2 linked regions of the Dongshaea marina genome follow. The protein of the gene in region 1 interacts with the protein of each later gene in a pairwise test. Links are inferred from orthologs where the notes say so. Each region holds a gene or a part of one and is shown on either strand. Other genes may lie near its edges. The genes, in order: rpe and eno.

Region 1 (14,462 bases):
AACAAGTTATACAGTTAACTAAATTCATCGAAGATAAAACCCCGTTCTCTACAAAACATGGCGTAAAAGGTGCAGAGTTCGATAACGTTCTTGTAGTTTTAGGGCGTGGTTGGAATCACTACAACTGGAATCAAATGCTCGAATGGATGGAAGATGGATACATTGAAGATAAGCAAGAGACATTTGAGAGAAACCGAAATCTATTTTATGTAAGTTGTTCACGAGCCAAGCACAATCTCACTTTACTGTTCACACAGATACTATCTGATAAATCAATCACTGCACTTGAACAAATATTTGGTCATGATAATGTACTGGGAAGCCCATTTGAACCCTAGAGCTCTACTGAAAAACAATTTAAATAAGTTAATATACTAAAAAGCTACTTACCGATACCTAATTATTCAATATTCAGATTACTATTTCAGCTATTGATAATTTAATTTATCACTTCTTCCTGAGTGTTAATGGCCACTTGATGCCTGACCACAGGGCATCAGCTCAGCCAGTTGATGTCCGCTCCATCAACACTATATTAAGCCCCTGCTCCTTATATCGATTCATCTTTTTACTCAGGAACTCCGGTGCAGCAGAGCTTTCGATAGACTGAAAACCGATCTGTCCATAAAACCCGGCCAGGTAATCATGGGGCAAACAGAAGCAACTCTCGGACTTGCTCTCCAGATAATCCTGTAACTGGCTAAGCAAGCGACTCCCAATCGCCTGCCTTCTCAGATCTGGGTGAACCAGCATCCCCCAGAGCACCAGGGCACCCTGTTCGGTTGCGATTCTCACAACACCATGAACTTTGCTCTCATTCCCGATGAAAAACACCTCATCTTCACCATCGAAAGTCCCACCATAACCACACTCATGATAGAAATCAGGCAACCAATGAAGCTCCCTAGCCTTACCTCTGTCGATCTGCACTCTTCCCCTCCCCCAAGACAACCAACAACTTCCAAACGTTACCCCCAAGCCACCAAGAAATGGCGTTGTTTCCTAAATCCGAGTCTGATAATTGACTTGTACCCATTCAGGCAGCTTGCTGCCTGACAGGCATACCAAGCCCGATCACTTTGTTTAAAGCTTTAACTCCGGCCAAGGCTTCCCCAACCTGACCGTTATAACAACGTAAGCTCAGCTGTGGAGAATTGAGCTGTTTGTAGCGAGACATTGCTGTTTCTGCTAACGAGCGCTGATGGTAGTCGTTGTCATGCTTCCATTGTGAAAGCTGCCCATTTTTAAGCGCTTCGACAGCTTCATTTCTGGGATGATCTCCTTTCCAGTAAGCTGCATTACTGCGGGGAGGAATCGTTGGTTTACAACCCTTTCTCTGTAACAGTGCATAGCAAGCCTCTGTATCGTATGCACCATCTGCTGAGACTTGCTGTATCTTGCGTCGTAGTGGGTTTAATAAGGTCGGCAACACCTCGTTATCTCCAACACTATCAAGGCTGACCTCGGCTGCTATGATTTCATGAGTTTGAGCATCAACAGCCAGGTGGAGCTTGCGCCAAACTCGGCGCTTTTCTTTTCCGTGCTTGCGCATTTTCCACTCTCCCTCACCGTGGATTTTGAGCCCTGTCCCATCAACGACCACGTGAGCAACAGGGCCTCGGCTGGGGCGGCGATATTTTATCTCAACGGTCTTCGCTCGTTTGCTGATACAGCTATAAGTCGGTGACTTAAGAGGAACATTCATGAGCTGAAAGACCGAATCAAGGAATCCTTGCAACCCCCTCAGTGGAAGGCTGAATACTCCTTTGAGCATCAACGCGGTTTCGATAGCGGTATCACTGAACGTGAAGCCTCTTCCTCTGTCGCCATGGTGCTCCTGACAATGCCAGTTTTTGACTGCATTCTCATCCAACCAGAAGGTGATCGAGCCACGCTTTACCAATGCTTTATTGTATTGAGACCAGTTCTTGATTTTGCCGTTGGATTTACCCATTTGAAGCTTCCCATCATGACGATGGGAGATCAGATCTTGCTCAAACCAAAAGGTTCCATCGATTTAGGAAACAACGCCCCAAGAAATCCCGAGCCTTCATCACAAATGCCAGATGTTACATATACAGCCATTTATGGAAGCCCTCAGTTTTAATCTCGTGTATTTTTTAGAGCTCTCTAATTCTGCATATCAAGGAGTGATGCATGAAAAAGGCATTATTGGTTACTTTCGCCTTATTACTCTCGGGAACAGCCTACGCAAGCGGAACAGTGGCACTGACTTTTACAAGTCATGACCAATATAAACTATTGATTGAAGACCAAGATGGCTCATCGCACTTTGAGGTTAAGCCTAATCAAACCGTCACACTCGAATCTAGCATCTACTCACATAATGGATATCATAGTTTAGACCGTTGGGACTGGCAGAGGCATTACGAGGTATATACCAGCAACGGCTGGCTCGCACCGTGGACTCCAGTTGAACAACTCGTGGTATCTCATCATAAGCGAGAAAAAGACCCTTACTGGATAACCCTGGCCCAGGGAACCAAGCACTCATACGAAGTTCAGATCAGTAGCAACACCTATTCACCCAGAGCCACACTATCCCCGAGTTCAGATAATCACCAACTGAATGTTGATCTAACCGTTTATTAAACTGCTGTTGGGTTTAACTGTATGTCATTGATGGCTTAGTTTTTTCGAGGCAGGACGCCGAGCCGCGAAGCTCTGCGGAGGGACTCGCAGCGCGCAGCGAGTTTTTGCCTACTTTTGGCGATACAAAAGTAGGCACAGCCGGCAGCTAACGTCATCCATGACTATCGCTGCATTCACACATCCCTGTGTATCGCACCCCGACACCTGTGGCGCAGCCACACTCCCTGCCCGAAGGTCAACTCCTGCAACCTGCAGGGCATCAGCTCCCCGAGCTGAAACCAGCCGACCGCAGGTCAGCCCGAATCCCCCGCCTGTAGGGCAACAAATAACTCCCACTGGCACAGCCCAGCCTTACGCAGTAAAATCCCCCCATCCAAATTTTTAATCAAAGAGTCCAGTCTGATGGGAAGAGCATTTCAGAACCGCAAAGAGTCGATGGCCAAAACAGCCGGCGCAAAAACCAAGGTGTATTCAAAGTACGGCAAAGAGATCTATGTCTGCGCCAAAAACGGTGGCATCGACCCCGATGGCAACCTGTCACTGCGTCGCCTGATTGAATCTGCCAAGAAAGACCAGGTTCCCACCCATGTGATTGAGCGGGCCATCGAAAAAGCCAAGGGCGGCGCCGGTGAAGATTACACTCGGGCCACCTATGAAGGCTTTGGCCCGGCGGCTGCTCAGTGATTGTCGACTGCCTGACCGACAACAACAACCGCACCTATGCGGAAGTACGTAACTGCTTCATCAAGACCGGCGCCAAAATTGGCTCCTCCGGCACAGTCGCCCACATGTTCAAGCACCAGGCGGTGTTCTCCTTCAAGGGTGAAGATGAAGAAGCGGTGCTGGAAGCCCTGATGATGGCCGATGTTGAGGTGGATGATATCGAGTGTGAAGATGGCGTCATCACCATCTTCTGCCCTAACACCGAGTACAATAACACCAAGACCGCCCTGAGCGAGACCTACCCTGAGCTGGAGCTGGATCTCGATGAGATCACCTTTGTACCTCAGACCGACACCGACATCACCGAAGAGCACCTGGAGAAGTTCCAGAAGTTCATGGATATGCTCGAAGATTGTGATGACGTGCAGAACGTTTACCACAACGCGGTGCTGCCGGAGTAAGGCTCACGCCACCAGATGCCAAAAGGCCAGTCATCAGACTGGCCTTTTTTGTTTCCGAGCTCATAAAAAAGCCCTGCCGAAGCAGGGCTTTTCTCGCAATGGCTATCCGCGATTAGCCAAAGTGGCCATTGATATAGTCGTGGGTCTGCTTTTGCTGCGGGGTGGAGAAGAGCTTCTCGGTCGAACCAAACTCCACCATCTTACCCAGGTACATGAAGGCGGTGTAATCGGAGATCCGCGCCGCCTGCTGCATGTTGTGGGTCACGATCACGATTGTGTACTTCTGCTTGAGTTCCTCGATGAGGTTTTCAATCGCCTGGGTGGAAATAGGATCCAGCGCCGAGGTTGGCTCATCCATCAGGATGATCTCAGGCTCCAGTGCTATGGTTCGGGCGATACACAGACGCTGCTGCTGACCACCGGACAATGAGCTGCCGCTCGCCTTAAGCTTGTCTTTGACCTCTTCCCACAGGTTAGCGGCGCGCAGGGCATCTTCCACCCGCTTATCCAGCTCCGCCTTAGACATCTTCTTGTTAAGCTTGAGGGCAAAAGCGATGTTGTCATAAATGCTCATCGGGAACGGCGTCGGGCGCTGGAACACCATCCCAACCTTGGTGCGCAGACGGTTTATATCCACCGGTCCCTTAAGGATGTTACGTCCGTCGAGCAGGATCTCACCGGTTGCCTTCTGCCCCGGGTAGAGATCAAAAATCCGGTTCAGGGTCCGCAGCAGGGTCGACTTACCACAGCCAGACGGGCCGATGAGAGCGGTCACCTTGCGCTCATACAGCGGCAGGTTGATCCCATCGAGGGCAATCGTCTTACCGCCATCGTAGTAGAAGTGCAGGTCCCGGATCTCCATGCGCGTTGCATCGGCCAGAGAGACCACTTTATCGCTCGAGTTAAAGGTTTCTTCGTATTGAGGTAAAGCGTGCATCTGGATCTCTCCTAAGCTTTTTTAGCAACTAACAGACGTGAAATGATATTGAGTATAAGGACCATCATGGTCAGCAGCAGCGCGCCGCCCCATGCCAGGTCGTTCCAGTTTTGATACGGGCTCATGGCGTATTGATAGATGGTCACCGGCAAGCTGGCGATCGGCCCGTTCAGGCTGTAACTGGTAAAATCGTTATTCAGTGAGGTGAACAGCAGTGGCGCCGTTTCACCACTCACCCGGGCCACCGCCAGGATCACCCCGGTCACCAGACCCGAGCGCGCCGCGCGATAACCGATCTGACAGATGATCCGCCAGCGGGGAATTCCAAGGCCGGCCGCCGCTTCACGCAGGGAGCCAGGCAGAAGCTGCAGCATATCTTCGGTCGCCGTCACTATAATCGGCAGCGCGATGATGGTCAGCGACAAGATCCCGGCCCAGCCAGAGAAGTGGCCGCTTGGGATCACGATAAGCTCGTAGATAAAAAGACCGATCAGGATTGAGGGCAGGCTCAGCAGGATGCCGTTCACAAAACGGATCACCTCGCGAAGCTTGGTCCCCTTGCCGAACTCGGCAAGCCAGGTTCCGGCCAAAAGGCCAATTGGTGTCACCAGGATGGTGGTGCAGACCGTCATCATCAAAGATCCGATGATGGCGTTATACAGGCCGCCCCCCTCAGAGCCAGGACCCGGCATGCTCTCGGTCAGCATCTGCCAGTTGATGGCACTTAAGCCTTTCGAGAGCAGGGTGTAAAGAATCGCCCCCAACAGGAACAGCCCCAGCGCACAGGCAAGATAGGCACAACCAACAGCAATGGTATTTTTCAGCTTACGTGCAAACATCACTTATGCCCTCTTAACATGCGGCGCGCTACAGCCAGGATCACCACACTGATGACGAACAGAACCAGACCCAGTGCCATCAACGAGGATGGGTAGATGGTGCCAGTTGCCTCGTTAAACTGGTTGGCGATGCTGGCCGAGATGGTAGTGCCGGGCATAAACAGGGCGGCGTGAATCGCGTTGGCGCCACCGATGACAAAGGTCACCGCCATGGTCTCACCCAAGGCGCGTCCCAGGGCGAGAATCGATGCGCCGATCACCGGGCCTTTGATGCTGGGCAACAGTACCTTACAAAAGAGCTCCCAACGGGTGACACCCAGTCCATAGCCTGCCTCACGCTGCATCGGTGACACCGTCATCAGGGCATCGCGAATCAGTGAGGTCAAAAGCGGCAGAATCATCATCGCCAGAATGATCCCGGCAGTTAAGAGACCAATTCCCATCGGCGGGCCACTGAACACTGTGCCCAGGACCGGCACTCCGGCCAGGTGCTCCATCGCCCACATCTGAAAGCCGGTGGAGAACCAGGGGGCAAACACAAACAGCCCCACATGCCGTAGATGATGCTGGGGATCGCCGCCAGCAGCTCAATCAAGATCCCCAGAGGACGGCTCAGCCATTGTGGAGCGATCTCGGCCAGGAACACCGCAATCGCCAGTCCGACAGGAAATGCCAGGACCATGGCGATCAGTGAGCTGACCAGGGTTCCGTAGATAGCCGAAGCTGCACCAAACTGCTCGGCCACCGGATCCCAGACATTACTCCAGACAAAAGACGCACCAAACTTCTCTAACGCTGGAAGCGCTCCGTGGAGCAGCAGTACAAATACCCCCAGCATAATCAGCATCATCAGGATGGCAGAACCTTTACACAGTCCGTGAAAGATCTTGTCTCCGTCGATTCGCCGGGCGCCTGCCCCGTAGATCATCGCATCATCGTTTATCATTGAATCTACCGCTTAGCTCTTTATTACGATCTTATTTTGCTGCCAGTGTCTGGGGCGTTGCGTGCAGCTTGTCACTCCACACCGACTGCACCAGCTTGACGACATTTTGTGGCATAGGAACATAGTCCAGCTTCTTCGCCATCTCGACACCATGGCTATAGGACCAGTCGAAGAACTTCAGCGCCTCGCGGCTGGCTGCAGGATTCTTCGCGTCTTTTTGCATCAGGATGAAGGTGGTGGCAGTAATCGGCCAGCTGTGGGCACCCGGCTGGTTCACCAGAATCAGCTTCATGCCCGGGGCATGGGCCCAGTCGCCATTAGCAGCAGCGGCCTGGAAGGTTTCCAGGTTCGGCTGTACGTACTTGCCAGCCTTGTTGCGCATCTGAGTCACCGCCAGGTGATTCTCATCGGCGTAGGCGTATTCAACATAACCGATGGAGCCAGGGATACGCTTGACGAAGTTGGCAACACCTGCGTTACCCTTACCGCCCAGCTGGTTAGCAGCCTTTGGCCAGCTGACCATCTTGCCCATCCCTACCTCGCTCTTCCAGCTGTTGCTGACCTGATTGAGGTAAGCGGTAAAGTTGTAAGTGGTTCCCGAGCCTTCGGCGCGGTGAACCGCGTAGATTGCCATCTGAGGCAGCTTGAGTCCCGGGTTCAGTTCGGCGATGCGTGGATCGTTCCAGCTCTTTACCTTACCCATGTAGATGTCAGCCAACAGCTTGCCATCAAGCTTCAGGGCGCCACTCTTCACTCCGGGAATATTGACGACGGGAACTATCCCTCCCATCACCATCGGCCATTGCACCAGGCCTGCGTCTTTGAGCTCCTTGGCACTCAACGGAGCATCCGATGCACCAAAATCAACGGTTTGTGACTTGATCAGTTTGATACCACCACCGGATCCAATGGATTGGTAGTTCACCGCCACACCTGTGTCCTTATGGTATGAGCTTGCCCACTTAGCCAGGACAGGGTAGATAAAAGTCGAACCCGCGCCATTGACTGTCTCAGCAGACCAAGCGCTCGTTGCAGACAGCATCAGAGCGGAAACACAACCAACTTTCAGTAACCTATTCAGTTTCATGAACTGTACCTTATTGAGTAAATGCCTTAACGACAGTGCCATTTATGCCATTCCTTTATGACACTTTTATGACATCTGTAAAAAAAACGGCTGTGGACTCAGTAAGGGCCAGGTTCTGCTGATGCTTCAGATTTGGTTCTGCCGTTGGATATTTTTTCAACCAGCAAGGCAGAAGATGCGTGGTGTAGTTGCTCTACATGAACATCTGATAACGCAGCCGGGAGGAAAAATTGCCACGGCCCTTCGGGTGGCGCCTGAAAAAGCCCTGTCCATTGTTGCTCGCCACTCATTTAGAACCACTCAACCTGATGGCTCGCGTCGCGAACAAAATATTTTCAGAAGCAACAGGTTCAACAAAATAGGAAGCGCCAACAGAACCTCCCCCCAAATATTGCGGCTTGACAGCTTGGTTCGAAGCCTGAACAATGATTGGCGTTCGATTCCAGCCCTCAGTTCAAGTCAATGACTCAAAAACTGCTAGTAGTTGAAGATGAGCCCGCAATTCGCGATATGCTGCTTTTTTTACTCGATGGAGCAGGTTATCAAACCAGCTCTGCCGAAGATTTCGATTCAGCCCTCTCCCTCATTAAGCAACAAGTACCCGATCTGATCCTGCTCGACTGGATGCTCCCCGGAGCCAGTGGACTGGAACTGATTCGTCGTCTCAAGGAGAGTAGTTGGGGACGGGATCTTCCGGTCATCTTGCTGACCGCCCGAGGAGAAGAGGAGGATAAGGTACGCGGACTTAAATGCGGCGCCGATGATTATGTGACTAAGCCTTTCTCCCCCAATGAGCTGTTAGCTCGCATTCAGGCGGTGCTGCGTCGCAGCAACCCGACCACGGCCAAAGACTCGATCGACCTGCATGGCCTGTCATTAGATCCCGAAGCGCACCGGGTGATGAGCCAGCAGCAGGAGATAAGCTTAGGCCCCATAGAGTTCAAGCTCCTCTACTACTTCATGACCCATATCGATAAGGTTTGCAGCCGTGAGCGGCTGCTGGATCGGGTGTGGGGAAATGATGTGTATGTGGATGAGCGAACCGTGGATGTCTATATCCGAAGGCTACGCAAGACAATTGCTCCTTACGGCTACGATAAGTGGATAGAAACGGTTCGCGGTGCCGGCTATCGCTTCTCTCCCAAGGCGGGTGCTGATGCTTAAGCTCAAAACCCCCCTCCAGGTCTGTGGATTCTGGCTTTGCCTTTATGTGGTTTTACTGTTCGGGGCCTGCGCCATTGGCTATCCGGTCCTCATCATGATCCCGCTGACACTGCACCTGATGCTGTGCCTGTGGGGACAAAGCCGGATCCTTAGCTGGATGCAACAGCAGCAGAAAAGCGCAATCCCTTTAGCCAGGCTTAACCCTTACAGTGAGGCCATAGAGCAGCTCGACGGCCGCCTTAATCAACTCAGGCGCCAACGAAGCCGCCGCCAGAAGATGATCCGCTGGTTTCGCAACGGGGCCGAGGCTCTGCCCGACGCCCTGATGGTGTTTCAGCGCAACCAGTTGCTGCTGTGGTGCAATCAGCCCGCAGCCAAGCTGTTTCACTTCAGCTGGCCGCTGGACGGCCAGTTCTATCTGGATCAGCTGATCTCCTCGCCTTTGCTGCTGCGCTATATCGAGCGGGGAGACTTTAGCGACCCGCTGGAGCTACGCTCACCGGACTGCGATGAACAGTTCTTTGAGTACCGGGTGATCCCCTACACCGAGGATCTATCGATTCTCATCGTGCGGGATATGACCCGGCTGCATAGCATAGAGAAGGTGCGCAAGCGCTTTGTCTCCAACGTCTCCCACGAGCTTCGTACACCCCTGACCGTGCTTAAAGGCTATCTTGAGATGGGGGCGGCCCTGCCCGGTCAGCAGCTGCCCGCCCAGGTCCTGCCTGTGATGAGTGAGCAGACCGACCGGATGGAGAACCTGGTCAACGATCTGCTGACCCTGTCACGCATCGAATCGGATACCGAGATTGACCAGTCCGAGCAGGTGGATATTCCGGCGATGATGAAGATTTTGGAGGAGGAGGCGCTGGCACTCAGTGGCAAGAAGAACCACCAGTTCTCTTTTGAGATCGATCCAGAGCTACAGGTGCTGGGGAATACCTCACAGCTGCGCAGTGCCATCTCCAACCTGGTCTATAATGCGGTGCACTACACACCGGATGGCGGCAAAATCCATGTCCGCTGGTACCGGCACAATAAGCGGGCTCGCTTTTGTGTTGAAGATAGTGGCGAGGGAATCGCCTCAAAACATATTCCACGCCTGACCGAGCGCTTCTATCGGGTGGATAAGGCCCGCTCACGGCAAACCGGGGGATCCGGGCTGGGGCTGGCGATCGTCAAACACGCCCTGCACAATCACCAGAGCCAGTTACAGATAGAAAGTACCCAGGGAAAAGGCAGTACCTTCTGTTTTACCCTACCCGCTAAATTGGTCGTTACCCAGGATTCAGAGAAGACGACAGAAGAATAGGTTCAAACCTCAGCCGGGAAAAATAGAATAGAGAAACCATTTATTGCGCCATGGGCTTCGCAATAATAAGTATTTTTTAAAATATAAAAGCCTGGGAATAGCAGAATACTCTGTCAATAATTCCGATATTTATTCCCGGGTTTCAACTCAAGGTTGAATGCCAGTCAACTTGTACCCTATGAGTAGCAATTCATCCTGATCCTGAGATCAACAGGATTCGGCTGAATATCAGCGATTCAGCAGCACACCCGATTCCAGCTCGCGCTCTCTTTGACACTCTGCCAGATAGATAGCCGCGACCACACCTGAGTTGCTATGGTATTTATCGATCGCCTTAGATACCATCAGTTGTAAAGTTTTTTGGCTCTTCGCTTTTCTGAAGTTTCGCAACCAAAAACCTTTATCCTTAATTTCATCTTCCTCGACTCGTTGCGTAAGCATCTGTCTTGCCTCCAAAATAATATTGATTAAGGTTCGCGAGGTTCATTGGAGGTGAGCAGAAACTCACTCCTGATATCTCTCCAAAGCTGGCGACTATGCATCATGAATGCAACCGTGCCTGGTTCAGACACCTTACCGATAGCAGATAAATATATCTAAAAATAAAAGGTGGGTGGCGTGCAGCCGGATCACGAAAGATCGGGCCGAAGCCAATATATATCATCCACTACAGCTAAAGCAATAGTTGCGCCAGTTCAGAGAAATCCTCGAAAACCCAGTCCGGAGCACTATTTTCAATAGGCTCCCCATAATTATAACCGTAAGTGACGGCAGCGGCTGCCATTTGTGCATTTCTGGCAGCCAGAATATCATTTTTAGAATCCCCGACCATCAATGCTTTATCCGGGCTAACACCTAACTGCTCACAGGCAAAAAACAAAGGCTCGGGATCCGGCTTGCGCCGTGCCAGACAGTCGCCACCGAGACAGCAGTCAAACAGGGATTCCATCCTGAGTGCGCCAAGGATTGGCGCGATATAGCGGCTGGGTTTATTGGTAATGAGGGCCAACCGAACATTAGCCTGGTGTAGCGCCTCCAATGTCTCTATGACGCCGGGGTAAAGGGAGAGTCCCCGGGTACAACAACTTTCATAGTGGCGATAAAAGAGTTGCATGGCCTGAGCGAGCTCAACCTCGGTTGCAGAGCGCTCCATCGCCCAGCTCAATGCCCGCAGCATCAGTTTGAGGGCACCATTGCCAATCCAGCCCCGTACCGACAGCTCTCCCGGCTGAGGGAGCCTCAGCTCCTCTAGCGAGAGTGCCACCGCCAGGTGAAGCTGTGGAACGCTGTCGATCAGCGTCCCATCCAGATCCAACAGAACCGCCCTGAAATCAGCCATGAGTCTTTAACTGCTGGCGCATGGCATCGATCACCTGGGCATAATCAGGCTGGTTAAAGATAGCCGAGCCCGCCACAAACATGTCGGCTCCGGCGGCTGCGATCTCGGCGATATTATCCACCTTGACCCCGCCATCGATCTCCAGCCGAATATCACGGCCTGTGGCTTCGATTCGTTGACGCACCTGGCGCAGTTTCTCCAGGGTAGCCGGAATAAAGGCCTGGCCCCCGAAGCCTGGGTTTACCGACATCAGCAGGATCACATCCAGCTTATCCATCACAAAGTCCAGGTGATACAGGGGGGTCGCCGGATTAAGCACCAGCCCGGCCTGACATCCCTGATCCTTAATCAGCTGCAGGGAGCGATCCACGTGGGGCGTTGCCTCGGGGTGGAAGGTGATGATGCTGGCGCCGGCTTTGGCAAACTCGGTGATCATCCGATCGACCGGCTCAACCATCAGGTGAACATCGATAGGAGCCGTGATCCCATAATCGCGCAGCGCCTTACACACGCTGGGACCGAAGGTCAGGTTGGGTACATAATGATTATCCATCACATCAAAATGAACCACATCAGCACCAGCTTTGAGCACCGCCTCGACATCCTCCCCCAGACGAGCCAGATCAGCGGACAAAATCGAGGGGGCGATCAGATAATCTTTCATGTTCAGGATCCCATTCAAGTTCAGGCCGGCACCTTGCCAGCCCATCTAAAAGATAAACCGGGTTTACTCGCACTCCATAGCTCAAATAACTCGAACACTCATTTGTGCTATCAAGCACCTAAGCCACAGATAGCCAACCGCGCAGCTCAGCGCCGGAACTCACAGCTTACAGCGAGTTTTTTCGCACTTTTGACGATATAAAAGCGACCTGCTAACGGCAACTCATTTTATTAGCTTGCGGTCATCTGTCTTGCCAGGAGCCATTGATGCCACCAAAAACAGGATGCTTGAACCTGGCCATACTCACAGACTTGGCCGAAAGGCTGCAAGCTGATTGCAAAATATAACAGCTCTCAGATAACGGGCGTATCCACAAGCGGCTGGAGGCTTACGAATCCTCGCTGCGATACAGGGCAAGCAGCTCATCGACTTTTTTACGCTGATTGCCATTACGGCTGATGCTTCGTTTCACCTGGATGCTACCCAGGTTCGCTCCCCGGTACAGCTCACGGGTCAGGGGGATATCATGATTGCTGATCAGTACCGGGATCCCCTTCTCCCGGGCCGTGTGCCGTGCCAGCCGCGCCAGTACCGCCTGATCATCTAGAGAGAAGCCGTAACTGGCATAGGTGGTGAAACAGGCCGTGGTGCTCAAAGGGGCATAGGGTGGATCGCAGTAAACCACATCATTACCCTGAACCTTAGCGAAGGTCTCATCATAAGAGCAGCAGACAAACTCGGCGCGCTGAGACTTCTCGGCAAAAAAGTTAAGCTCGGCCTCAGGAAAATAGGGCTTACTGTAGGAGCCGAAAGGAACATTAAATATCCCTTTCTTATTGTAGCGACACAAGCCATTAAAGCCGTGGCGGTTCAGATAGAGAAACAGCAAAGAGCGCAGGTAAGGATCTTTACTCTTGTTAAACTTTTCCCGAAACTGATAATAGCGCTGCTTGTCGTTATTTTTTGGGACAAACAGTGATTTTGCATCCGCAATGTAGCGCTCAGACTCCTGCTGGACGATTTGATACAGAGCAATAAGATCCTGATTCACATCAGCCAGCAGATAGCGCTGATAATCGGTGTTCAAAAACACCGAGCCCGCTCCGACAAAGGGCTCAACCAGCCTCTCCCCTTGAGGCAAATGCTGGTGAATTGCCTCGATGAGAGAGTGCTTCCCCCCTGCCCACTTTAGAAACGCGCGTACTTTTTTCATCAGATTCCTGTGCTCAACCGCTCACTCGCAGAAAAAAGTACGCATTGTACCCCTGAATGACCACCTTCGCTGCACTAATTTTTCAATTCCTGCTGCAGCCTTGAAAATGATTTGAGCCAAGGTTGATTCTTGAGCAGAGCAGGCTGTAGCTGGGAGATAGCCAAACGAGCCTGATGAGCCGAATCATAGTCTCCCTTGATCACCACATACCAGGGCTTACCATGAAACTTGGTTTGATAAACCATGCCACTGGTTAACAGATCATGCTGCTTCACAAAGGTGAATGCCGCCTGCTTTTGGCTAAATCCTGCCAGCTGAATCGTATAGTGGCTGGCAGGTTTTGCCAGCAAAACCGAGGCCTGGGTCAGTGACAGACTATCCCCCGAAGAACTTACATTCGATGACTGGCTCACCGGCTCAACGACCTTAGGCTGAGCTGCGCTCTTTTGCGCCATCACCACGGGCTTACTCTGGGGTTTCTGCTCAGCTTGCTTCGCATCAGCCATCATCTCATCGGTATTGATGCTTGCCTTCGCCGGGGGAGGCGTCTTCTGCTGTGACTCAGTGGAAGGTGCAGCATCCTCGGCCGCTACCCTAGCGGGCTTTGATGAAATCTTTTGGAGCTCTGTACCTGCTTCATCCTTGATCAGCGCATCGACCACTTTATCGGACAGGACCACACGCCGGCCCTCGTAGTTCTTAGTCTCGGTGGTGATGGTCTTCTCACTCACAGATTGGGGCAGATTGACCTTATCCTTGTTCCAGGATTGAGCCACAGGCTCTGAGCCCTCACCGTCAGGCTCAGTGGATGGCGTTGTGGTTGCCGTGCTGGTCTCGACCGGAGATGGTAGTGGCTGCAGCGTATGCGGTGCTACCTCATCATTGCCGGCTGACTGCTCCCTTGGGGGTAAGAGCCAGCTCAGAGCCAGTAATACTATCGCGACCGCCAACACGGCCACCAACAGATAGCGGACCCAGCGCTTACCGGGTTTCAGGGGGGTGGACGCCTGTTCACTATCGGATTGAATCTGTTCGTCGTTTTTCTGTTCCATGGTTTTTCCCGCTTGTTCGCTTAACTGCCGGGTAATGGCTCCTGGCTCAAAATGCTCAGTCACACAATTGAGTTGCAGCTGCTTGAGCTCCTCCTGAGATAGAGGCTCAACCTGTAGCTCAAACAGAAGTTCTGCCGCTACACTGCGCTGGCAACTAGCTAACTCAGTTTCC
Region 2 (14,643 bases), 3.7 Mb from region 1 along the record:
AAGTAGTAATAGAGCTGTGATCTGAACCAGAAATAGTGGACACTCAACAAAGCTACACTGCTCAAACTCAGTCGTTCAAAGCAATTAGGCCGGCTCAGCGAGAAGGGGCCACACACTGCGATCTATTGAACGTATAATAAATCGCAGCAAACTAATAAGGATTGCACATGAAAAGCCTATTGGTTTTAGGGCTGAGCTTAATCACAGCCACAACCTCAGTTATGGCCCACCCCAACTACCAGGTTAAAGCCCGTATTCTGTATAACGGTGCAGCTTACGCTCAGCCCACGATCATCGTGAAGCAAAATATAAATGCTAAAATGTTACTCGATAATAAATTGAAGCTGGATGTATTGGTTAAACCTCTGGACATATCACACATTAAGCTCGCTAGCCAGCTTGCTCTACCCACATCAAGTGCAATGGCACCTTCCCCTATGCTCAACCTCGATCTTGGTACGCTAAATCTCAAACTTGGACAAACCGCTATCTACCCGCTAATTTTGGCTAATGGACAGACCTACAGTTACGAAGTCAAGGTCACCGAAGAGGGATAGCATATCAGATCAGGCCAACAGTACGTCCATGTACTGGTTGCCCTTTCGCGGTGTCCATGCCGCTCACCCTCTGCTTCCTATTTGAAACTTTCGGCGCAAATAGACGGGGACTAACTCCCCGTGAGCGAACGCCGAGGCGAACCGTTAAGTATTGAGGCTGAGCGATAGGGATATCGCGAGAGCTTAGTCACCACATGGATGTGATGTCTAAGTGATGCCTTAACTCTTAGATGAGCCCAGGAGGAAGTGAGGTTCGGGGCGCCCCGGGAGATGCATGCCGCTAACAACATCCATGTTTAACGCGACATTCACACTTCCCTGTGTATCAGAAGCGCGGAGCACCTTTGCCATATAGGGATATATCAATGCCGTGAAGGGCAGGATGCCTGAGAACGGCCTTGCCTGCCGCCGGTCAGCACCGGCACTTGCAGCGCAGCTGCAAATCATAATACACAGAGAAGTGGTATAGATAATAGCGCTTCGCTGCACTAACTCACTGAGCGTACTTACGACGGAAGATCCCCCAGTAAACCAGGCCAACCATCACCCCACCCCCGATGATATTCCCCAGGGTCACAGGAATCAGGTTCTTCAGCACAAAGTTATGCACAGTGAGATCGGCAAAATCACTCGGTGAGTGGCCGATCGCCTGCCAGAACTCAGGCCCGGCAAAGGCATGGATGATGATGCCGGTCGGTATCATAAACATATTGGCAATGCTGTGTTCAAAACCAGAGGCGACAAACATGGCCACGGGGAGTATCAGCACCATCACCTTATCAGTGGCACTACGGGCACCAAACGCCATCCATACCGCCAGGCAAACCAACAGGTTACACAGGATCCCAAGGCACACCGCCTGCACAAAGGTGTGATGGATCTTATGCTGAGCAAGCTTAAGCGCCGTCAATCCCCATTGCCCCTTATCCGCCATAAACTGCGCCGAGAAGAAGATCAGCGCCACCATCACCATGGCACCGACAAAATTCCCCAGGTACACCAGAACCCAGTTCCCCAACACCTGTCTGGTCGTGATCCGGTTTGAAGCTCTCGCCAGGATAGTCAGAGTTGAGGAGGTAAAGAGCTCTGCGCCCAAAAGCACCACCAGAATAAGTCCCAGGGAGAACGCCAATGCACCGACAAAGTGAGACATTCCCCAGGGCATACCAGCTGAACCTGTGGTCACCGTGACATAAAACACAAAGGCGATCGAGATAAAGACCCCGGCGGTAATCGCCAGCATAAATGACTTACCAATCGGCTTCGTCGCCTTAGCGATCGTTGTTTCCTCGGCCAGGGCGGCGATCGCCTCAGGGCTCAGGCAATCTACGGGGTTTTCGTTATTTACTGTTTTCATCGGCTTCAACCAGTTAAAAAATATGCGCTAGCAAGCAACTTGTCGAAAGCGTAACAAGCTGTTCCCCTGCCAAAATCGCGTAATTTTACCACGGAAAACTTTCAAAACCAGTCTAGATCTGTGGCTTCACGTAGGAAAAGTGTCATCTTGACAATGAATTATCAAACATTCGTAATAAACACACAAAGGAAATGGTTATCATTTACCAATCTGAGATAAAAAACCTACCAGCTACGAACATCCGGCACCACAATCGATTACCAAGGTGAAACCAATTGGCTAACAAGCTGAACGGACCTTGAAGCCTGTGCTGAAGGCAAAAAAAATCCGGAGCCCTAAGGCTCCGGATTTCAATCATCGAGTGAACTTAGAGTTCGGCTCAGAGGTTACTTCGCATCACCCAGCAGTACAGACTCCAGCGCGATCTCGATCATCTCGTTGAAGGTGGTCTGACGGTCTGCAGCAGAAACCTGCTCACCGGTACGGATATGATCAGAAACGGTACAGATGGTCAGGGCCTTCGCGCCAAACTCTGCAGCAACACCATAGATGCCGGCAGCTTCCATCTCAACACCCAGGATGCCGTACTTCTCCATCACGTCGAACATCTCTGGATCCGGAGAGTAGAACAGATCCGCAGAGAAGATGTTGCCCACGCGAACGTCGATCTTCTTGGCTTTGGCAGCCTCAACCGCGTTGTGAACCAGATCGTAATCTGCAATTGCAGAGAAATCATGATCCTTGAAACGGATACGGTTTACCTTGGAATCGGTAGAAGCACCCATACCGATCACTACGTCGCGAACCTTGATATCTTCGCGAACCGCGCCACAGCTACCCACACGGATCAGCTTCTTCACGCCATACTCGGTGATCAGCTCTTTCGCATAGATAGAGCACGATGGGATCCCCATACCATGACCCATAACAGAGATGCGACGGCCCTTGTAAGTACCGGTAAAGCCCAGCATGCCACGCACGTCATTCACCTGCTCGATATCCTGCAGGAAAGTCTCCGCGATATACTTAGCGCGCAGTGGATCACCCGGCATCAGAACTACATCAGCAAATGCACCTTCTTTGGCATTAATATGTGGAGTTGCCATTTAAAATTCCTCTTTCAGTTCTATCTTGTAAACCGTTAAAGAAAGCTCTTTCCATATTCCAGAGCCGGTAAATTCAGGTACGACGCTATACTTTGCCCGATATCGGCAAAAGTGTCACGCTCACCAACCGCGCCCGCCTTTACTTCACTGCCATAGAAGAGAACAGGAACATGCTCACGAGTGTGGTCGGTACCGGACCAGGTTGGATCACAACCATGATCCGCAGTTAGTACAACCAGGTCGCCCGGCTGCATATTCTCAATAAACTCCGCAAGACGGGCATCGAAATACTCAAGGCCCTTTGCATAGCCCGCGACATTGCGGCGGTGGCCATATTCAGAGTCGAAATCCACAAAGTTAGTGAATACGATGCTGTTATCCGGTGCCTTTTGCTGTTGCTCAAGGGTCACATCCCACAGCTGCTCCAGGCCGGTTCCCTTGTACTTCTGGGTGATGCCGCGATGAGCATAAATATCGGCAATCTTACCCACTGAGACCACTTCACCACCCGCTTCAACCATGCGATCCAGCAGGGTCGGCATGTGAGGTGGTACCGAATAGTCGTGACGGTTACCGGTACGGCGGAACTCGCCGGGCTTAGTGCCGATAAAGGGACGGGCGATCACCCGGCCGATGTTGTACTTATCCAGCAGCTTACGCGCCAGCTTACACAGGTCGTAGAGACGCTCCAGACCAAAGGTCTCTTCGTGACAGGCGATCTGGAATACAGAGTCTGCCGAGGTGTAGAAGATAGGCTTACCCGTCTTCATATGCTCCTCGCCCAGCTCATCCAGTACCACGGTCCCGGAGGAGTGGCAGTTTCCAAGATATCCCGGCAGGTCTCCCTGCTCAACCAGCTCATCCAGCAGCTCCTGCGGGAAGCTGTTCTGTTTGTCGGTGAAATAGCCCCAGTCAAACAAGACAGGTGCCCCAGCCAGCTCCCAGTGACCGCTCGGCGTATCCTTACCGCTGGAAAGCTCCTTGGCGTAGCCATAGGCACCAACAGGCTGCAGTGCCTGATCCAGCCCTTCGGGGAAGTAGCCCGAACTCAGTTCACAAGCATGGCCCATGCCCAGCTTATTCAGATTTGGCAGTGTCAGTGGCCCCTGACGGCCCTGCTCGTCGGCTTTTCCGGCAGCACACCGCTCAGCAATATGTCCCATGGTGTTGGCACCGACATCACCGAACTTGTCTGCATCGGCACTGGCACCAATGCCGAAAGAATCCATCATCAAAATAAATACGCGTTTCATGATATTGTCTCCGGTCACTTCACATCATCGGCGCGGATGCATGCGTAGACGTCTGGCGTTTCCTGAGGCTTCTCATCAGTGATACTGATAGCGGCCCGAACCGCACGCTCAGCCTCAGCAAACGTCTGTTCATCATTGACATGCACATATGCCAGCGGTGTTTGCGGATCAACCGATGCTCCTAGACGGATAATATCGGTCAGCCCCACGCGGTAATCAATTAAATCAGAGGCACAACGACGGCCACCTCCCATACTGACCACAGCCATCCCCAGTTCACGGGTATCCATCGCGGTCACATAACCGGATAGATCCGCATACACTGGCTGGATCAGATCTGCTTTTGGCAGATAGCCATCGTATTTTTCAACGAAATCGACAGGCCCCCCAGGCCATGTACCATTCGCCCAAAAACTTCCGCTGCCTGGCCATTGGCCAGAACCGCTTCCAGTTTTTGCTGTGCCTGTAAACCATCTTGCGCCAATCCGCCCGCAATCAACATCTCTGTTGCCAGAGCCATGGTGATCGCATGCAGGCGAGGATTACGATACTCCCCTGTCAGATAGCGCACTGCCTCACGAACCTCAACGGCATTCCCTGCACTGGATGCCAGCACCTGATTCATATCGGTCAGAAGTGCCGTTGTCTTACAGCCAGCTCCGTTCGCCACACCAACAATACTACGCGCCAACTCTTCGGAGGCATCATAGCTCGGCATAAAGGCTCCAGAACCGACCTTAACATCCATAGCCAGGGCATCAAGTCCCGCAGCCAGTTTTTTAGATAAAATGGACCCTGTGATCATGCTGATAGAATCCACGGTCGCGGTTATATCCCGCGTTGCATAGATCCGCTTATCAGCAGGCGCCAGATTTCCGGTTTGTCCGATGATGGCAACCCCCACTTCTTTTACCACCTTTCGGAACAGCTCTTCATCCGGAGCCGTCTGGTAACCAGGAATCGCATCCAGCTTATCCAGAGTCCCTCCCGTATGACCCAGGCCGCGGCCAGAGATCATCGGGACATACCCCCACACGCTGCAACCATTGGTCCCAGCATGAGTGATACAACATCACCAACCCCACCGGTGGAGTGTTTATCGACGATCGGACCATCCAGTCCCAGCGGCTTCCAGTCTAGCACCATGCCAGAATCCCGCATCGCCATCACCAATGCAGTGCTCTCATCCATCGACATTCCCTGAAAATAGACCGCCATCGCAAAGGCAGCAATCTGCCCCTCTCCGATGCTGTTGTCTGCAACGCCGTTAATGAAAAAACGGATCTCTTGGGCAGTCAGCTTCTGGCCATCTCTTTTTCTGCGAATCACTTCCTGAGGCAAATACATCTTAGTTCTTCTCCACCGAGTTGTAGGGTCCGTGTGTTCTTTGGTTTTCCGTAGCTGGGGGAGTGTTCCCCCCCTTTGGTTTTTTTATTTTTATAGTATTCGATTAGTAGCCGGCACTATCCGCTGGCTTGTCGCCACACCCCAGGGTGTGCAACAGGTTGTTCAGCAGGCTGGATGCGCCAAAGCGGAAGGTATCCGGCGCGATCCAGTCACTGCCCAGCAGCCCCTCTGCTAATTCAAAGTATACAGCTGCCTGTTCAGCATTTTTTACGCCGCCAGCTGCCTTAAAGCCAACCTTAGGGTTCTTCTCTTTGATCACTTCCAGCATGATTTGAGCAGCCTCAGGCGTAGCATTCACAGGCACCTTACCGGTAGAGGTCTTGATGAAATCAGCTCCCGCCGCAATCGAGATCTCGGAAGCCTTGCGGATCAGCGCCGGAGTCTCGAGGACACCTGACTCGATGATTACCTTCAGCAGAACATCACCACAGGCCTCTTTACAAGCCTTAACCAGCTCAAAACCAACCTGCTCGTTGCCAGCCATCAGGGCGCGGAACGGGAAGACAACATCCACCTCATCGGCGCCATAGGCGACGGCCGCACGGGTTTCAGCCACAGCGATCTCAACATCATCATTGCCGTGAGGGAAGTTGGTGACGGTCGCGATTTTTACATCTTCAGCACCCATCTCACGCAGCGTCTTGCGTGCAATCGGGATAAAACGAGGATAGATACAGACCGCAGCAGTCTTGCCCGCTGGAGATTTGGCCTTATGACACAGGTCAATGACCTTGGCATCCGTATCGTCATCATTCAAAGTCGTCAGATCCATCAAATTCAGCGCCAGTTGTGCTGTTTTTTTCAGATCGGTCATAGCTATCTCCAAGTCAAAAATTGAAAAATACGCGCCATTGACCCTACCAAAGGTTCATTAAGTACACAAACGGCACTCATCACCACTTCGGGCCAAAGGAAATAAAAATCTGGGATATAACTCGACTAGTTCAGACAAGAGCCCAGCAATAATTCCCAATAGGGATCTACCCTGTTTCCCACAGGCAGATATCCACTAGAAACATTGCGGACTTAGTTCCGTGAAGGTTTGAAAACACCAGGGCAATAGCCTGGGCTCCCAACTCAAATCCTTTTGACCGCCAACACTCTTTGGAGTGTTAGTGAAGTAAACAGTTCATTCAACCATTGCCTGGTTCCGTGTCCCTCAGCATCCGTTGCTGAAAACCGACATCGGAGACAAATCCGGTTGGTCTGTCTACGCAAAATCCTACGAGCGACTATTCAACCCGCTTTGCCCACAAGATGCAAGGCCAAACCGATCATTTGATATTTTTTTAGAGGCAGCTCACAAATTACAGAGTTATTTTGAGCTCTTCAGACCAGTAAATAACCCCCTTGAAGGGGCTATCCCGATGGCTAAATCAGCAAGCCGCAAGAGTAGCCAGGGTGAGAGTCGGCAATAAAAAAGGGAGCGCCTGGCGCTCCCTTTCGTCACATACTAACGCTTTAGCCAAGGGCCAGGAAGAACCCGGCAATGGAAGCAGACATCAGGTTAGACAAGGTTCCGGCCAACACCGCCTTGAGACCAAATTTAGCGATCTCACCACGGCGACTCGGAGCCATTCCACCCAGACCACCCAACAGGATGGCTACAGATGCAAGGTTTGCGAATCCACACAGAGCGAAGGAGATGATCGCCTTGGTATGCTCACTCATCACCTGCTGAGTGGTTGCCACTATCTCACTACCATGCAGGTAAGGGACAAAGTTGGCATAGGCAACAAATTCATTCAGGATGACCTTTTGCCCGATGAAGGAGCCTGCCGTTGTCGCTTCACCCCAGGGCACCCCGATCAGGAAGGCAACCGGAGCAAAGATCCAGCCGAGGATGGTCTCCAGGCCAAGCTTGATATCGGTCGCCTTCGCCAGAGACATGGCTGCATTCTTAATATCATCGGAGCTTGCCGAGGCAGCAATCTGCTTAGCTGTCGCTGCGATCTCCGGTCGTGCCATATCACCAACCGACTTAGCGAGCACCTGCATCAACCCATGTAGTTCGGGAGACAGAGTCGCAGCAGCGGCCAGGGTTTCAAGGTGCTGATAAGCGGCATCAATCGCACCACTTCCATAATCAAACCAACCAGCAACACCACCTATGATGCCGTTACACAAGGCAATCAGACCGATAAAGGCCAGCAACATAGCGCCAACGTTGAGCGCCAGGTGCATCCCTGAGGAGGCACCCGCAGCCGCAGCATCAATGACATTGGCAGGTTTATCATCTACCTCAGGCTCAGCCGCCGACTCGTCATAGTCCGGGGTCTCGGTCTCGGGCTTGAGGAGCTTAGCAAACAAGAGTCCCCCGGGCGCAGCCATGAAGGATGCCGCCACCAGATACTCCATCTTGACCCCCATCGCCGCGTAGCCCGCCAGAACGGAACCGGCAATCGAAGCCAGACCACCACACATCACCGCAAACAGCTCAGATTGAGTCATGCGATTGATATAAGGGCGCACCACCAGCGGAGCTTCTGTTTGCCCGACGAAGATATTCGCCGTTGCGGAAAGGGATTCGGTACGAGAGGTTCCCAGAATTTTTTGCAGGGCGCCACCAAGAAGCTTGATCACCCACTGCATGATCCCCAGGTAATAGAGCACCGCGATCAATGAGGAGAAGAAGACGATGACCGGCAGGACCCGCAAAGCGAATACAAAGCCGCCTCCGCCAAATACCTCAAACATCTTGCCACTGACCAGGCCGCCAAACAGGAAGTTGATACCATCCTGTGCGTAGTTCACCACCTGGGATACAGCGTCTGAGATCGCTTTCAGAATATCCTTGCCGATAGGGATGTAGAGGACAAAGGCTCCAATACACGCCTGGATTACAAACGCTCCAAATACGGTTCGAAAGCGGATCGCTCGTCTATTATCGGAAAATAGTATCGCCACTCCGATAAGAAAGAGAGCACCCACGATGCCCATGATTAGACTCATAGTTTTTATTTCCTCTCGGTTAACCTTCCATACAGTAATAGCCCAAATAAAGAGCTTTTACGCACTCTAGCCTGGCTCATTTTGCCTCCTTGCTTTCAAAATCGGCCAGGGCTCACACTTTTCGGCTAATCCTGCTTCAAGTTTAACAACAATGGAAAAATTAGCTTACATAAAATACACGTAAACCGCTGTTTTTTTAGGCTGTATTTTTTTTATCCTCTGAGCAGCCCTACCAGTGTAGCCCGAAAAACAGGGTCCTTTGCGGATTAAATTTAAGGCTAATTCTTTCGGAAAATGGACTCTATTTGAAGAAAAACCAAAGGTAAAGCCAAATATGAAAGAGTGGGAGATAGATCGAAGTTTAGGAAGAGAATTGATAATGGATCTGAACCTGGATCAACAAAGTGTTTGCCCTCTGTAACTAAAAATTACCTAGATCCCGAACAGATCCTGCACGTTTTGCTCAAGCTGCCCGCCAACTGTTTGCTGAGTTTCTCCCCGAATCCGACACAGTTCAGCGAACACCTCAACCACTCTCAGTGGTTCGTTACGTTGCCCCTGATAGCCCGCCAGCGGCATATCCGGAGAGTCGGTCTCCAGCAACAGGTGCTCCAGCTCCAGCTCGCGAAAAACCGTTCGGGTCTTGTTGGCTCTGGGATAGGTAATGACCCCGCCGACCCCGAGCTTAAATCCAAGCTCAATATAGTGACGGGCCTGCTGCAGCGAGCCGGAAAAACCATGGATCACCCCGCCTCTGGAGGGCCTTACCCGGCGCAGCAACTTAAGAGTTTCATCGTGAACCGGACGCCGCCCATGCAAGATCAGCGGCAGACAAAAATCCTCAGCCAGTTTGAGCTGAGTCAGCAGAGACTCTGTTTGCAGCTCAGCCGAGGCGTGCGCCTTCGGATCCAAGCCACACTCACCCACAGCCACTAATTCCTCTCCCCCCAGCTTAAGAAACTGTGCCAGGGCCTGACAGGCGCTTAATCCCTCCCCGGCAAGCCACAAGGGATGAATACCATAAGCGGCATACAGATAGCCCCCTCAGAGGCACAAAGGGCCTGAACCCTCCGCCAGTTGCTCGATGCGACGCCGGGAATAATGATCGCCGACAGCAGCTGTTTGCTCTCCCTGATCAAGGTATCCCGATCAGCGTCAAAGCACTCAAAATCGAGGTGACAGTGGCTATCTGTCAGCTTAGGAGTCGAACGGCCCACCTCAGTGGCCTCAGCACTCATCAAACATCCTTAACAATAGCTTGCCACCCACACCGCCACGCTCCAGCCGTTGATGAGCTCTCACTCCCTGACTCAGGAGATAGATATCTGAGATCGCAAGCTTAACTCGCTCAGACGCCAACTTGTCGGCAAGCTCAGCCAGCTGATCTGCATCCGGGTGCAGCATCATCCCGCAAGCCTCTGCCCCCCGTGTCCTTGCACACTCCGTCACCTGTTCAACACTGACGCTTGGGATGGTGACGACTCGCTTAAAGGCCCCGAGCTTCCCAAGGATCTCACAGGCGGTATCACCTCCGATGAGATCCAATACCAGATCCACTTCGATCCCATCCGGCAACCGAGCCACCTGATAGATCTCTTGCGCCCCGAGCATCATCAGCGGCATCTTGTAGTTGACCCGGGCGACTGCACTCACCTCGGCACCGCAATCTGCCGCCAGCTGCACCGCCAACTGACCCACGGCACCGCCAGCTCCCAGGATCAATACCCGCTCACCGGCTTGCAATCTGCCATGCTCAAACAATCCCTGCCAGGCGGTCAGCCCTACCACCGGCAGGGCCGCAGCCTTACTCAGAACCAGTTCATCGGGAGCCGGGCACAGCTCACTTGCATCCGCCACCAGGTACTGGCTATAACAGCCTCCCTGGTGCGGAAAGCCCACCAGGCCGAACACCCTTTGCCCAACCTCAAACCCCGTGACTCCGGGCCCACAGCTTACGATCTCACCTGCCATATCATAGCCGGGAACCCAGGGAAGAGCGTCTTTAAGCTGCTTTGCTGCCCAGCCAAGGCCCGCCCGGGTTTTACAATCCACCGGATTCACCCCGGCAAAGTGCACCCGAACCAGACACTGCCCCTGCCCGGGATCAGGGCGATCCGCCTCCTGTAGCTGAAGAGTTTCTGGTTCACCAAAGGCGCTGATGGCGAGTTGTTGCATGGGCTGTTCCCTGTTGATCAAGATTTTCTCTATCTTGCCCAAAGCCATCTCAGAAAAAAAGCAGATTAGAGTCCGCCGGGCTCTGTCAGCTGAAATAACATCCATCACGATCCACGGGTCTATACTCACAACAAGCTCAATCGGAGACTGATCACTCAATGGATATGCGACTAAAACAGCTTATTCTGCTTCTGTGCTCCCTGCTGATCGCCCTGCCCGGTGTCAGCCTTGCCCGGGAGATCTATCTGACCTCAGCCGATTACCCGCCTTATTTCAGCAAGAAGCTGCCGCAGCAGGGCTTCATCACCCAGCAGGTGAAGGCAGCATTTAAGGTCATGGGATATCAGGTACGCCTGGAGCTTTATCCCTGGAGGCGCGCCTTCAGAGTCGCGCAAAATGGCATGGCCGATGGGATGTTTACCCTGTGGGAAACCGAAGAGCGGAAAAAATGGTTCTATTACTCGGATCCACTTCCTCCATCAAATATTCTGGTTTTTTTCAAGATGAGAGGACTAAAGGTGAAGTTCAGTAGCTTCAAAGATCTAAAGCCCTACTCAATCGGCTCGGTCCTGGGATACAGCTACCCCTGGGAGTTCAAAGAAGCCAACATCGACAAGCAGGTTTTTCATAGTGATCCTGAGCTCATCGATGCGCTGGTCGCCGGAAAGATTCAGCTGGCACTCATCGATAAACTTCAGGGTGAGTACCTGTTAAAAACCCAGCATCCTCTGCAAGCCGAACTATTTGAATCTATGACACCTGCGGTGAGTGTCTCTCCCCAACACCTAGTGATCTCGAAAAAAGCGCAAGATGCCCGCAAAATCATTGAAGACTTCAACCATGGCCTGCAACAGCTCAAGGAAAATGGCGCCCTGCAGCAGATCTTTGACAGCAATAAGCCGATCTCTTTGTTGAAGGCCCCATAAAAAAGCCCCCCGCTATGCGGAGGGCTTTCTCAGAAGAAAAGTGAGGCGGGATTACGCCTGACCTTTAACCTCTTTCAGACCGTTGAAAGGAGCCTTGGAACCCAGAGCTTCTTCGATACGGATCAGCTGGTTGTACTTAGCAACGCGGTCAGAGCGGCTCATAGAACCGGTCTTGATCTGGCCTGCAGCAGTACCTACCGCCAGATCAGCGATAGTTGCATCTTCGGTTTCACCAGAGCGGTGAGAGATAACTGCAGTGTAGCCCGCGTCTTTAGCCATCTTGATCGCCGCCAGAGTCTCGGTCAGAGAACCGATCTGGTTGAACTTGATCAGGATAGAGTTAGCAACACCCTTGTCGATACCTTCTTTAAGGATCTTGGTGTTGGTTACGAACAGGTCATCACCTACCAGTTGCAGCTTGTCGCCCAGCAGCTCGGTCTGGTGCTTGAAGCCAGTCCAGTCAGACTCGTCCAGGCCGTCTTCGATAGAAACGATTGGGTAAGTCTCAGCCAGACCCTTCAGGTAATGGTTGAACTCTTCAGAAGTGAAGGTCTTGCCTTCGCCCTTCATGTTGTAGATGCCTGCGTCCTTGTCATAGAACTCAGAAGCAGCACAGTCCAGAGCCAGAGTCACGTCTTTACCCAGAACATAGCCCGCTTGCTCAACAGCTTCCTTGATGGTCGCCAGAGCCATAGCGTTAGACTCCAGGTTAGGAGCGAAACCACCCTCATCACCAACAGCAGTGCTCAGACCCTTGCCCTTAAGAACCTTAGCCAGGTTGTGGAACACTTCAGAACCGATGCGAACCGCTTCTTTCAGAGTCTTAGCGCCAACAGGCTGGATCATGAACTCCTGGATATCAACGTTGTTATCCGCGTGCTCACCACCGTTGATGATGTTCATCATCGGCAGAGGCATAGAGAACTGACCTGCAGTCCCATTCAGCTCAGCGATATGCTCATAAAGAGGCATACCTTTAGCTGCCGCAGCCGCCTTAGCGTTCGCCAGAGACACAGCCAGGATCGCATTTGCACCGAACTGAGACTTGTTTTCAGTTCCGTCCAGATCGATCATGATCTGGTCGATTGCAGCCTGCTCTTTGGCATCTTTACCCAGCAGAGCTTGTGCGATTGGACCGTTAACCGCAGCAACTGCTTTTAAAACACCCTTACCCAGAAAACGACTCTTGTCACCGTCACGCAGTTCCAGAGCTTCACGAGAACCGGTAGAAGCACCAGATGGCGCAGCCGCCATACCAACAAAGCCACCTTCCAGGTGAACTTCTGCTTCTACAGTTGGATTTCCACGTGAGTCAATGATTTCACGACCGATGATTTTTACGATTTTGGACATAAGGTTTCCCTCTTTGAAGTAAAAAATGTATGACCTAAAACGAAAAAGCGGCTGCGACACCAGGCCACAACCGCGAATCACGCAAGCTAGTTTAGATTTCTTTTCTGAAATTCACCAGCAGCTTTTACAAATCCACCAAACAACGGATGTCCATCTCTTGGTGTCGATGTAAACTCCGGATGGAACTGACACGCGACAAACCAGGGATGTTGTGGATTTTCAATAATCTCAACCAGCTTGTGATCAGCTGAGCGACCGCTGATCTTGAGGCCTGCCTCCTCAATCTTAGGCAGGAAATGGTTATTCACCTCATAGCGATGGCGATGGCGCTCGTGGATCTCACTGCTGCCATACAGCTCATGCACTTTAGACCCCTTCTCAAGGTGGCACAGCTGAGAGCCAAGGCGCATGGTTCCTCCAAGATCCGAGCTCTCGCTACGCATCTCAACATTCCCCTCGCCATCAATCCACTCGGTCACCAGCGCGACAACCGGGTGCTTGCTCTCTTTATCAAACTCACTGGAGTGGGCCCCTTCGAGCCCGGCAACATTGCGAGCATACTCGATCAACGCCACCTGCATTCCCAGACAGATCCCAAGATAAGGGATGTTATTCTCGCGAGCATGTTGCGCAGCAAGGATCTTGCCCTCAACACCCCGCTCACCGAAACCACCTGGGACCAGAATCGCATCCAGCCCTTCCAGTAGCTCGGTACCACGACTCTCAAGATCCTGAGAATCGATATATTTGATCTTCACAGTCAGACGGTTCTTCAGTCCACCATGTTTAAGCGCCTCGTTCACCGACTTATAGGCATCAGGCAGCTCAATATACTTACCCACCATGCCGATGGTGACTTCACCCACAGGGTTGGCTTCTTCATAGATCACCTGCTCCCATTCGCCGAGATCCGCTTCGGGACACTCCAGGCCAAAACGGTCAACAAACAGCTGATCCAGCCCCTGAGACTTCAGAAGTGCCGGGATCTTATAGATGCTATCCACATCCTTCAGAGAGATAACCGCACGCTCAGGTACATTACAGAACAGGGCGATCTTGGCCCGCTCATTGGCAGGAACCACCCGATCGCTACGGCAGATCAGCACATCCGGCTGGATCCCGATAGACAGCATCTCTTTTACCGAGTGCTGGGTAGGCTTGGTCTTCACTTCACCCGCCGCCGACAGGTATGGAACCAGCGTCAGGTGCATAAACATCGCATTTTCACGTCCCAGCTCGGTTGCCAGCTGACGAAGAGCCTCCAGAAACGGCAGAGACTCGATATCTCCGACGGTTCCGCCGATCTCAACAATCGCAACCTGGTGCCCCTCGGCACCCGCCAGTACTCGTTCCTTGATGGCATTGGTGATGTGTGGAATGACCTGAATGGTCGCACCCAAATAGTCGCCGCGACGCTCTTTACGCAGTACATCCGCGTACACCCGGCCGGTAGTGAAGTTATTCCGGCGGGTCATCTTGTTACGGATGAAACGCTCATAATGGCCAAGGTCGAGATCGGTCTCAGCGCCGTCTTCGGTGACAAAAACCTCACCGTGC

The links.
Region 2: the proteins of rpe (region 1) and eno interact in binary tests that used the Escherichia coli proteins (3 or more experiments, as listed by UniProt). The link is inferred for Dongshaea marina from one-to-one orthologs.

Annotation. Positions count from the first base shown.
Region 1 is NZ_CP028897.1:4,338,147-4,352,608, forward strand. What follows is about bases 10,190-12,925. They hold rpe (ribulose-phosphate 3-epimerase), read right to left. Parts: upstream 12,026-12,925; coding sequence 11,354-12,025; downstream 10,190-11,353. Other genes in these bases: DB847_RS20280 (hypothetical protein), read right to left, coding at 10,251-10,463; DB847_RS20285 (phosphoglycolate phosphatase), read right to left, coding at 10,696-11,361; DB847_RS20295 (Dam family site-specific DNA-(adenine-N6)-methyltransferase), read right to left, coding at 12,414-12,925. In the rest of the region: DB847_RS25220 (3'-5' exonuclease), read left to right, coding at 1-338; DB847_RS20225 (GNAT family N-acetyltransferase), read right to left, coding at 502-930; DB847_RS20230 (IS5 family transposase), read right to left, coding at 1,037-1,954; DB847_RS20235 (hypothetical protein), read left to right, coding at 2,158-2,613; DB847_RS26455 (transcriptional regulator family protein), read left to right, coding at 3,016-3,297; DB847_RS26460 (YebC/PmpR family DNA-binding transcriptional regulator), read left to right, coding at 3,294-3,737; phosphate ABC transporter ATP-binding protein PstB, read right to left, coding at 3,850-4,674; phosphate ABC transporter permease PstA, read right to left, coding at 4,686-5,513; DB847_RS25815 (PstC family ABC transporter permease), read right to left, coding at 5,513-6,052; DB847_RS25820 (ABC transporter permease), read right to left, coding at 5,938-6,459; phosphate ABC transporter substrate-binding protein PstS, read right to left, coding at 6,491-7,546; DB847_RS24555 (hypothetical protein), read left to right, coding at 7,668-8,012; phosphate regulon transcriptional regulator PhoB, read left to right, coding at 8,009-8,710; phosphate regulon sensor histidine kinase PhoR, read left to right, coding at 8,703-10,022; more of DB847_RS20295, read right to left, coding at 12,926-13,238; DB847_RS20300 (AAA family ATPase), read right to left, coding at 13,313-14,462. UniProt on the Escherichia coli protein: Catalyzes the reversible epimerization of D-ribulose 5-phosphate to D-xylulose 5-phosphate.
Region 2 is NZ_CP028897.1:646,428-661,070, reverse strand. Bases 10,936-13,852 are described here. They hold eno (phosphopyruvate hydratase), read right to left. Parts: upstream 13,087-13,852; coding sequence 11,785-13,086; downstream 10,936-11,784. Other genes in these bases: DB847_RS03290 (CTP synthase), read right to left, coding at 13,173-13,852; DB847_RS03300 (substrate-binding periplasmic protein), read left to right, coding at 10,966-11,733. Outside these bases: DB847_RS03350 (hypothetical protein), read left to right, coding at 168-557; formate transporter FocA, read right to left, coding at 1,051-1,914; deoD (purine-nucleoside phosphorylase), read right to left, coding at 2,301-3,020; DB847_RS03335 (phosphopentomutase), read right to left, coding at 3,056-4,273; deoC (deoxyribose-phosphate aldolase), read right to left, coding at 5,724-6,494; DB847_RS03320 (NupC/NupG family nucleoside CNT transporter), read right to left, coding at 7,142-8,632; DB847_RS03315 (TatD family hydrolase), read right to left, coding at 9,065-9,640; DB847_RS26270 (TatD family hydrolase), read right to left, coding at 9,616-9,870; DB847_RS03305 (NADP-dependent oxidoreductase), read right to left, coding at 9,860-10,807; more of DB847_RS03290, read right to left, coding at 13,853-14,643. UniProt on the Escherichia coli protein: Catalyzes the reversible conversion of 2-phosphoglycerate (2-PG) into phosphoenolpyruvate (PEP). It is essential for the degradation of carbohydrates via glycolysis.